One region of the Streptomyces lydicamycinicus genome, then DNA from elsewhere that is predicted to be linked to it. Evidence: riboswitches for the same ligand, from Rfam matches in the RefSeq annotation. Region 1 holds a riboswitch; each other region holds the start of a gene.
The links. A riboswitch is a leader RNA that binds a small molecule or an ion and turns the genes downstream of it on or off. The one in region 1 is predicted to bind glycine.
Positions count from the first base shown of each region.

Region 2: linked by a shared signal. The riboswitch ahead of gcvT (glycine cleavage system aminomethyltransferase GcvT) and the one ahead of gcvP (aminomethyl-transferring glycine dehydrogenase) in region 1 are both predicted to bind glycine.
Region 3: linked by a shared signal. The riboswitch ahead of gcvP (aminomethyl-transferring glycine dehydrogenase) and the one ahead of gcvP (aminomethyl-transferring glycine dehydrogenase) in region 1 are both predicted to bind glycine.

Region 1 covers NZ_BBNO01000007.1:860,479-863,745, reverse strand. The annotation lists gene cycA (D-serine/D-alanine/glycine transporter) at 1-980, opposite strand, end outside; glycine riboswitch at 1,262-1,353, opposite strand; glycine riboswitch at 1,354-1,450, opposite strand; glycine riboswitch at 1,804-1,899, shown strand; gene gcvP (aminomethyl-transferring glycine dehydrogenase) at 2,051-3,267, shown strand, end outside.
Region 2 covers NZ_BBNO01000001.1:975,683-978,949, forward strand. The annotation lists gene gcvH (glycine cleavage system protein GcvH) at 1-250, opposite strand, end outside; gene gcvT (glycine cleavage system aminomethyltransferase GcvT) at 374-1,501, opposite strand; glycine riboswitch at 1,535-1,652, opposite strand; glycine riboswitch at 1,653-1,748, opposite strand; gene TU31_RS04225 (AAA family ATPase) at 2,047-2,694, shown strand; gene TU31_RS04230 (enhanced serine sensitivity protein SseB) at 2,784-3,267, shown strand, end outside.
Region 3 covers NZ_BBNO01000003.1:9,515-12,781, reverse strand. The annotation lists gene gcvP (aminomethyl-transferring glycine dehydrogenase) at 1-1,384, opposite strand, end outside; glycine riboswitch at 1,572-1,668, opposite strand; gene TU31_RS09315 (PRC-barrel domain-containing protein) at 1,783-2,166, shown strand; gene TU31_RS09310 (DNA polymerase IV) at 2,076-3,267, opposite strand, start outside.

The sequences.
Region 1 (3,267 bases):
TAGATGCCCGAGTTCGCGGATGATGCGGCCGAGGTCAGCACCACGAAGTTGATCACCGAGGCGGCGAAACCCAGACCGGCAAGAGTGAACATCACGACGAACGGGCTGCGGTCCGCACTGATCTCGCGCCAGGGCGTGACCGAAATGATCACGATCAGCGCGACGACATAGAACAGCATCACGCGCACCGGGATCGAGTTGATCGCCTTGGGCAGGTTCCGTTCCGGGTTCTCCGCCTCGGCCGCGGTGGTGCCGACCAGTTCGATGCCGACGAAGGCGAAGGTCGCGATCTGGAATCCCGCGACGAACCCCATGGGGCCGGTGGGGAAGAACCCTCCGTCGTTCCAGAGGTTGGAGAAGCTTGCCGCGGCACCCCCGGGCGCCTGGAAGTGACCGAACACCATGACCAGCCCGACGACGATCAGCGCCACGATCGCGACGATCTTGATCAGCGCGAACCAGAACTCGGTCTCGCCGAACGCCTTCACGGTGGGCAGGTTCAAGGCGATCAAGAGGATGACGGCGGCCAACGCCGGTATCCACAACGGTAGGTCGTGCCACCAGTAGGACACGTACCCGGAGATGGCGATGACGTCGGCGATGCCGGTGACTATCCAGCAGAACCAGTAGGTCCAGCCGGTGAAGAAGCCGGCCCACGGCCCCAGCAGGTCGGCCGCGAAGTCGGCGAAGGACTTGTAGCGCAGGTTGGAGAGCAGCAGCTCCCCCATCGCCCGCATCACGAAGAAGAGCATCACGCCGATGATCATGTAGACGAAGATCACCGAGGGCCCGGCCAGCGAGATCGTCTTGCCGGAGCCCATGAACAGGCCGGTTCCGATCGCACCGCCGATCGCGATGAGCTGGATGTGCCGGTTGGACAGTTGGCGGGAGAGGTGTTGCTCGCCCTCGGGCGGGGGTGTCGATCCGGCCGCCGGTTGGTCCGGCACGGTGGTCGAGCCGGTGTCACTGCGTTCAGGCATGGGCAAACCTCGCGGATCTCAAGTCCCGTGCGGGCACGGGACAGGCGGTATCTCGGAGAATGACCACGCGCCCCCAGGGGGCGAGCGGCAGGGTGGGACTGCGCGCGGGCGTGCGGTAGCCGACCCGAGCGGTGTCAGTATGCTGAACGGGCCCACATAGAAGATCGAAGATCAGCCCGGGAGCCGGCAGGGGCGGCGGTCAGGGAAGAGGCGGCGGGAGAGCCATCAGGGGACTCCTCGATTGTCGAGCACGGGCAGGAGTCCGTGCGGCCGAGTGAGCCTCCCCCTCTGTCATGAGCCTGAGAGCTTCGCCGCGCTCAGCGCGCGGCTTGCACCGTCGGCGAGGCGCGTCGGCGCCTGCTTTCCAGAGTTGCCTGCCCGAGCGGTAGGGGTGCCTGAGAGTTTCCGGGGAGGATTTGCTCCTTCGGCGACTGGGTCTGGCTGATCCAGTGCTCTCCCGCTCCGGGGTGAACGGCAATGTGCGGTGAGATTAGGTCGACATGAGCGGCCGGTCAAGGGACCGACCGAACGCTGGACATTACTTTCGAGTAGTGCGGCACTCACCCGTGCGGGACGGCATTTGTGCAGCTCACGGCGCGCATCCCGGGCCGAGCCGTTACCGGCACGTAGACCGAGCGGACTCTTGACGGCTGTGTTCCGGTGCCCGTACGTTGCGTCCGGCAAGATCCGACAGCATCTACACCGCTGCCGATTCTGCGCGGGAGAGCCCACGTCATGTGACGACGCGGCGCCGAAGGAGCCAATCCTCCCCGGAAACTCCCCGGCCTTACCGTCGGGCCCCACAACTCCACATCGCGCTGTTCGAACCGAAGCGGGAGAGCCCTCGTCCACCCTTGGCGAGGCGCCGAAGGAGCAACTCTCCCCAGAATCTCTCAGGCCCAACTACCGCTTCGGCTAGGCGACTCTGGAAAGACAGGACGTCAATGTCCTGCGCCCACGGTGCAAACCGCCGGACCCGGCGGTGAAGCTCTCAGGTTCCGATGACAGAGCGGGGAGGCCACCCATCCACGGTGCCGCGTTTGCGGTGCCCCCACAGGGAGCCTCCCACCATGACCTTCCCCGAGTCCTCCGCGTCGGGTGAGTTCGCCACCCGCCACATCGGCGTCAGCGACGCCGACCGCGCCAAGATGCTGGCCGAAGTCGGCTACCCGACGCTGACCGCCCTCATCGACGCCGCCGTCCCGAGCGGCATCCGAAGCACTTCCGACCTGAACCTGCCTGCCGCCGCCACCGAGGCCGAGGCCCGCGCCGAGCTACAGGAGCTCGCGAGCAGGAACACCGTGGCCGTCCCGATGAGCGGACTCGGCTATCACGCGACGACCACGCCGGCGGTGATCCGGCGCAATGTGCTGGAAGACCCGTCGTGGTACACCGCCTACACGCCCTACCAGCCGGAGATCAGCCAGGGCCGGCTCGAAGCGCTGATCAACTTCCAGACCGTGGTCGGAGACCTCACCGGACTGCCGACCGCCAACGCGTCGCTGCTCGACGAGGCCACGGCGGTCGCCGAGGCCGTCACGGTCATGCGTCGTGTCGCCGGCAAGGGTGGTCGCTCCCGCGTCCTGGTCGACCGCGACACCCTGCCGCAAACCCTCGACGTCCTGCGCACGCGTGCCGCCGCGGTCGGCATCGAGATCGTCGAGATCGACGTGGCCGAACCGCTGCCGGAGGACGACTTCTTCGGGGTGGTGCTTTCCTACCCCGGCTGCTCGGGAGCCGTCCGCGACCTGCGCGAGGTGACCGCCGCGGCACGAGCGCGCGGCGCGCAAGTCACCGTGACCGCCGACCTGTTGGCGCTCACGCTGCTCGTGCCACCCGGTGAGTACGGCGCCGATATCGTCGTGGGATCGTCCCAGCGGTTCGGTGTCCCCCTGTTCTACGGCGGGCCGCACGCCGGCTACATCGCGGTCCGTGAAGGGCTCGAACGCCACCTGCCCGGCCGGCTCGTGGGCGTGTCCGTGGACAACTCCAGCCGGCCGGCGTACCGCCTCGCACTACAGACCCGCGAGCAGCACATCCGACGTGACAAGGCGACCTCCAACATCTGCACGGCGCAGGTCCTGCTCGCCGTGGTCGCGTCGGTGTACGCCGTCTACCACGGCCCCGATGGTCTGACCGAGATCGCCCGACGGACGCACCGGCACGCCACGCTCATCGCCGCTGGTCTGCGGAACAGCGGGATCACGGTGGTGCACCGCGAGTTCTTCGACACCCTGCTGGTGCGGGTCCCCGGCCGTGCCGAGGAGGTCGTCGCGGCCGCGCATGA
Region 2 (3,267 bases), on a different contig from region 1:
CATCCTCGTTGATCTCGGCGATCTCACCGTCGACGGGCGAGTAGAGGTCGCTGACCGACTTGGTCGACTCCAGCTCACCGCAGGTCTCGCCCGCCGCGACCGTGGAGCCGACCTCAGGGAGCTGTACGTAGACGACGTCGCCGAGCGCGTTGGCCGCGTGCTCGGTGATGCCGACCGTCGAGACGCCGTCCTCGGCGCCCGACAGCCACTCGTGCTCCTTGCTGTAGCGCAGCTGCTGGGGGTTGCTCATGGCTCGATTCTCCTGTACGCGAGGGTGTGATCGTGAAGGGGGGCACCTCCGGACGAAGTCCGGGGGCACGTCTTGCGCAGTGAGACGCGCGGGCGCGCGCCGCCGCCTGCCGTGGATGAACGGTTACTTCTGCCGCTTGTAGAACGGCAGCGCAGTGACCTCGTACGGCTCATGGCTTCCACGAATGTCCACGCAGACACCCTCCGTGCCCGCCGTGGCGTAGGCCGCGTCGACATAGGCGATGGCGATCGGCTTGCCGAGCGTGGGGGACGGGGCCCCGGAGGTGACCTCGCCGATGACCGTGCCGTCGGCCGTGACGACCGGGTATCCGGCCCGCGGCACCCGGCGGCCCTGGGCGATCAGCCCGACCAGCTTGCGCGGCGGCCGGGTCTCGGCGCGCTCGGCGGCCTCGGCCAGGGCGTCGCGGCCCACGAAGTCCCCGCCGTTGGTGGTCTTCTCGAATTTCACGACCCGGCCCAGGCCCGCGTCGAACGGCGTCGTCGCGGTGGTCAGCTCATGCCCGTAGAGCGGCATGCCCGCCTCCAGGCGCAGGGTGTCCCGGCAGGACAGCCCGCAGGGCACCAGACCGGCGTCCTTGCCCGCCTCGGTCAGCGCCTCCCAGAGGGCGACCGCGTCGGCCGGCCGGACGAACAGCTCGAAGCCGTCCTCACCGGTGTAGCCGGTACGGGCGATCAGCGCCTGCACCCCGGCGACCGTGCCGGGCAGCCCCGCGTAGTACTTCAGACCGTCCAGATCGGCGTCCGTCAGCTTCTTGAGGATGCCGGGGGACTCCGGGCCCTGCACCGCGAGCAGTGCGTAGGCGTCCCGGTCGTCGCGGATCGCGGCGTCGAAGCCGCCCGCCCGAGCGGTCAGCGCGTCCAGCACCACCTGGGCGTTGGAGGCGTTGGCGACGACCATGTACTCCTGGTCGGCGAGGCGGTAGACGATCAGGTCGTCGAGGATGCCGCCCTTTTCCTCACAGATCATGGTGTAGCGGGCGCGGCCCGTCTTGACGCCGCCGATGTTGCCGACCAGCGCGTAGTCGAGCAGGTCGGCGGCCTGCGGCCCGGTGACGGTGATCTCACCCATGTGGGAGAGGTCGAAGAGTCCGGCGCGGGTACGGACGGCGACATGCTCGTCCCGCTCGCTGCTGTAGCGCAGCGGCATGTCCCAGCCGGCGAAGTCGGTCATGGTCGCGCCGAGCGCGCGATGGGTGGCATCCAGCGCGGTACGGCGGGGGGCATCAGTCATGGTTCTGGGCTCCCAGGCAGGGGTGACAAGACGTTCTCCCCATCTGTCATCGGAACCTGAGAGGTTCACCGGTATCCCGCGAAAGGACCCGGTTTGCACCTTGGGTGGAGCCGCCCCGTCAGCCGGGCGGCGGCTCGCTTTTCAGATCTGCCTCGCCCGTGCGGTATAGGGGCCTGAGAGATTCAAGGGAGGACTTGCTCCTTCGGCGCCCCGCCGTGGCGGCCGGGGACTCTCCCGCGCGGGTTCAAGCGGCCGGTATGCAGTTGGCGGTGCACGGGTGAGCTGTGATGTGCACGTGGCGGCCACATCATTGCACGGGAACGCCGGATAAAGGAGCCCCCGCCGCCGCCCCGCCCACGACGTGGGCAGATCGGACAATCGCCTTGATGGGCATTACCTTTTCTTGACACTCTGCGGGTAGGGGACGGACTCGAACCGGACCAGAACGGGCGGGGAGGGCGATCACGGTGCACAGCGAAGCGGCATTCGGGGCGACTTCAGGGGTCGTGCCCCCGGACGCCGTGCCGACGGCGCCGTCCGCCGCCATGTCGCGGCCCGGCCGTGCGCGGCGGGCCGTCATCCGGCCCGGACGCCGCACCGCGGTCGTGGACCTGCGGGGCGAGCGGCGCCCGCCCGGCGCCACCGAGCTGCGGTTCCCGGCCGGCGACCTGGTGGTGGTCTCCGGGCTGCCGGGCAGCGGCAAGAGCACCCTGATGCACCGGGTCGTGCCGTCGCTGGACGGGCACGGCGCCGTCGTGCACCGCATCGATTCCCAGGACGTCCGCGAGCGCTGGGAGCACGGCAGGCTGCGCCGGCTGCCGTACGGGCTCTACCGCCCGCTGGTCCGGGCCGCCCACTATCTGACCCTGGGCCGTGCGCTGCGCTCCGGCGCCAGTGTGGTGGTGCACGACTGCGGGACGCTGGCGTGGGTGCGCCGCTGGATCGCGCGCGCGGCGCGGCGCGGCGGCCGCGGGGCGCATCTGGTGCTGCTCGATGTGGCGCCCGAGGTGGCGCTTTCCGGCCAGGAGTCACGGGGTCGCGGGGTGTCGGGGTACGCCTTCGCCCGGCACCGCGGGGCGGTGGGCCGGCTGGTCGGCGCCGCGGAATCGGCCCGGCTGCCGAAGGGCTTCTGCTCTGCCGTCCTCCTCGACCGGCGGGCGGCGAGCGCCCTGGAGACCGTCACCTTCCACTGAGTCGCCGGACGCGCCCCCGCACACCACACCGCGCGCCTTCTCGTCTAGGGTCTTTGGCCAGATGGCGCGGTTTGGAACGGGTGGGACGAATGACATTTCCGGAGCAGGGGATACCGCAGCTGGCATGGCCGGCGAACGAGCTCGAAGAGGTGCTGTCCGCGTCCGTCGGACACCCGGGCGCCGGTGGCCGGATCGTCGAGGTCCTGGGCCGTAGCCGGCTGTGGGTGCCGCTGCCCGAAGGCGGCGGCCCGGAGAGCGCGGGTCCCGGCGCCCGCGGCCTCGATCTGCCCACCGTCGAGCTCGACGGTGCGCACTACGTCCCGGTCTACAGCTCCGAGCAGGAATTCCTGCGGGTGATCGGCTCGCATATGTCCTTCACCGTCGCCCCGGCCCGGGAGTTCGCCCGCGGCCTGCCGCCGCAGATCGGCATCGCGGTCAACCCCGACGGCACGGTCGGCGTCCCGCTGCCGCCGCCCGCGGTGGCCGAACTGTGCCGGGACCGGGGGCTGGGGCAGCCGGAGTTCGAGGGGCTGCCGAGCGGCGGCCGGGTACGGCTCTTCGAGCCGGACTGGC
Region 3 (3,267 bases), on a different contig from region 1:
CGGCGGCGGCCGCGTCCAGCTGCTCGACGTCGCCGGACACCCCGAAGGCGCCCCAGACGCCGGCCAGCTGGGCCCGCCCGGTGGTCTCGTCACAGGCGATGCCGACCAGGTCCGCGTCGACCTGCCGGAGGTTGACACCGGCCTCGCGGGCGGCGGCGGCGACCTCGGCGGCCCGGCCGGGCACCCGCGCGGTCAGCGTGTCGAAGTACGTGCCGTGCGCGATCTCCACCCCGCCGGCCCGCAGGCCCTCGGCGAGGATCGCGGCGTAGCGGTGGGTGCGGCGGGCGATGGTCCGCAGGCCCTCGGGGCCGTGGTAGACCGCGTACATGCCGGCCATGACGGCGAGCAGCACCTGCGCGGTGCAGATGTTGCTGGTGGCCTTCTCCCGGCGGATGTGCTGCTCACGGGTCTGCAGCGCCAGACGGTAGGCCTTGTTGCCGTCGGCGTCGACGGAGACGCCCACCAGACGGCCGGGAAGGCTGCGGGCGAACTGGTCACGGACGGCCATGAAGCCGGCGTGCGGTCCGCCGAAGCCCATCGGGACGCCGAAGCGCTGGGTGGTGCCGACGGCGATGTCCGCGCCGAGCTCACCGGGCGAGGTGAGCAGCGTCAGGGCGAGCAGATCGGCGGCGACGGTGACGATGGCGCCCAGCTCGTGCGCCTGCTCGATGACGGCGCGGGGGTCCCGCACCGCACCGGAGGCACCCGGGTACTGAAGCAGCACACCGAACACTCCGCGCTCGGCGATCTCGGCCGGAATGCCGTCGGACAGATCCGCGACCACGACCTCGACGCCGGTGGGCTCCGCACGGGTCTCGATCACTGCGATGGTCTGCGGCAGACAGTCGGCGTCGACCAGGAAGACGCCCTGCTTGACCTTGCCGACCCGGCGGGAGAGCGCCATCGCCTCGGCGGCGGCGGTGCCCTCGTCCAGCAGCGAAGCGCCGGAAGTGGGCAGTCCGGTCAGGTCGGCGACCATCGTCTGGAAGTTCAGCAGCGCCTCCAGGCGGCCCTGCGAGATCTCCGGCTGGTAGGGCGTGTACGCCGTGTACCAGGCCGGGTTCTCCATGACATTGCGCAGGATCACCGGCGGGGTGAACGTGCCGTAGTAGCCGAGACCGATCATGGGCGCCAGGACCTCGTTGCGGTCCGCCAGGCCCTTCAGCTCCTGGAGCACCTCGGCCTCGGTACGGGCCTGCGGCAGGCCGAGCGCCTCGGCGCTCTTGATCACATCGGGTACGGCGGTGGCGGTGAGCTCGTCCAGCGACCCGAAACCGATGTGCGCGAGCATCTTCGCCTGCGCCGCGTGGTCGGGGCCGATGTGCCGGCGCTCAAAGGGGGTGCCGCGTTCCAGCTCGGTCAAGGAGATGCGATTGGTGGTCATCTGCGGGGGCCTCCTGGTCGGTACGACCTACGAGGGGCACCACGGCACGGGTGCCCGGACGGCCTCCCCCTCTGTCATTCAACCTGAGAGCTTCACCGGCCCGCGGGTGGCGGTCCGGCTTTCACCGTCGGTGAGGAGGGGTCCCGGCGCTGTGCCTTCCGTGGCCCGCCCTGCTTTCCAGAGTGACCTCGTCCATGCGGTACGTGTGCCTGAGAGATTCCGGGGAGGATTTGCTCCTTCGGCGCCCTGGTCGCGAACGACAAGGACTCTCCCGCACGGGGTCTGCGGCCATTCGCCAGCCTACCAGCGTGGCTCTCGAAGGCTCCTTCGAGTGGCCGGGGCATGAAATGTGCCGTTTGGTAGTTGTCAGAGGGCAGTTGCGACCAATTGGAGGGGCCGTGCAAACCGATATCGATCCCCGAAGCCTGATCGGCCGCAAAGCGTTCGACCGTAATGGCGCGAAGATAGGGACCATCGACGAGGTCTACCTCGACGATGCGACGGGGGAACCGGAGTGGGCGGCCGTACGCACCGGACTCTTCAGCCGGGATGCGTTCGTCCCGCTGGAGCCCAGCAAAATGGTCGGTGAGGGCCTGCACATCCCTTACGACCGCAAGCTGATCAAGGACGCGCCGGACTTCGGCGTGGGCCGCCATCTCTCCCCTGAGCAGGAACTTCAGCTCTATCACCACTACCGTCTGGATATTTCCTCCCCGACCGATCCGGTGTCCCCCGGCTCCGGCGACAAGAACTTCGGCAAGATCGCCGGCTCGGACGACTGACCGTCGGCCGGCGCCCCGCCCACCAGCGGCAGGGGCTCCCCCGGCCGCAGCGCCGGGTCCTCGACAGCAAAGGTCCGCACCCTCCCCGGTGCGGACCATGGCGTTTCGAAGCGGACGGTCACTCTTCCCACCCCGCTCCCCTGCACCCAGCCCGCGCCGTACTGGTCGTGGACCACGTCCAGCCCCGGATACCAGCGCCGCGGCCGCTCCTCCTCGGCCTCGTGCGGCTCCCGCTCCCCGGCGGCCTGCTCCACCGCCGCCGCGGTCGCGGCTTCCGCCGCCTCCCGCTCCGTCGCCGCCTGGGCGAACAGATCCTCCTGCGTGAAGTCCGCCAGCCCGCTGACCCCCACACCCAGCAGCCGCACCCCGCCAGTGGTGTCCACCGTCTCCAGCAGGCGCACAGCGGCCTCCCGTATCACCGCCGGGTCGTCGGTGGGCCCCCGGAGCGTCTCGGAACGGGTCAGCGTCGAGAAGTCGTAGTTGCGCACCTTGATGACCACCGTGCGCCCGGAGCGCCCGGCGGCCCGCAGCCGTTGTACGCACCGGTCCGCCAGCCGCAGCACCTCGTTCCGCACCCGCATCCGGTCGGTCAGATCGACTTCGAAGGTGTCCTCGACAGAGATGGATTTCGCGTCCCGCTCCGCCACCACCGGCCGGTCGTCCTGCCCCAGCGCCATCGCATACAGCCCCGCACCGTGTGCCCTGCCCAGCAGCCGCACCAGCTCGGCCTCACCGGCCTCCGCGGTCTCCGCGACGGTGTGGATCCCGGCCCGGCGCAGCGTCTCGGCCGTCGCGGGGCCCACCCCGGGCAGCGTCCGCACCGTCATCGGGCCCAGCAGCTCCCGTTCGGTGCCCGGCTCGATCACCACCAGCCCGTTCGGCTTGGCCGCCTCGGACGCGATCTTCGCCAGCATCTTGGCCCCGGCCAGCCCCACCGAGCCGGTCAGCCCCGTCGCCGACCGGATGTCCCGCCGCAGCCGCTCCCCCACGGCACGCACGGCCGCCGTCTCGGCCGGGACGCCACCCGCCTCCAGGTCGACGAACGCCTCATCCAGGCTCAGCGGCTCCACCAGCGGCGACAGCGCATGCAGCAGCTCCATC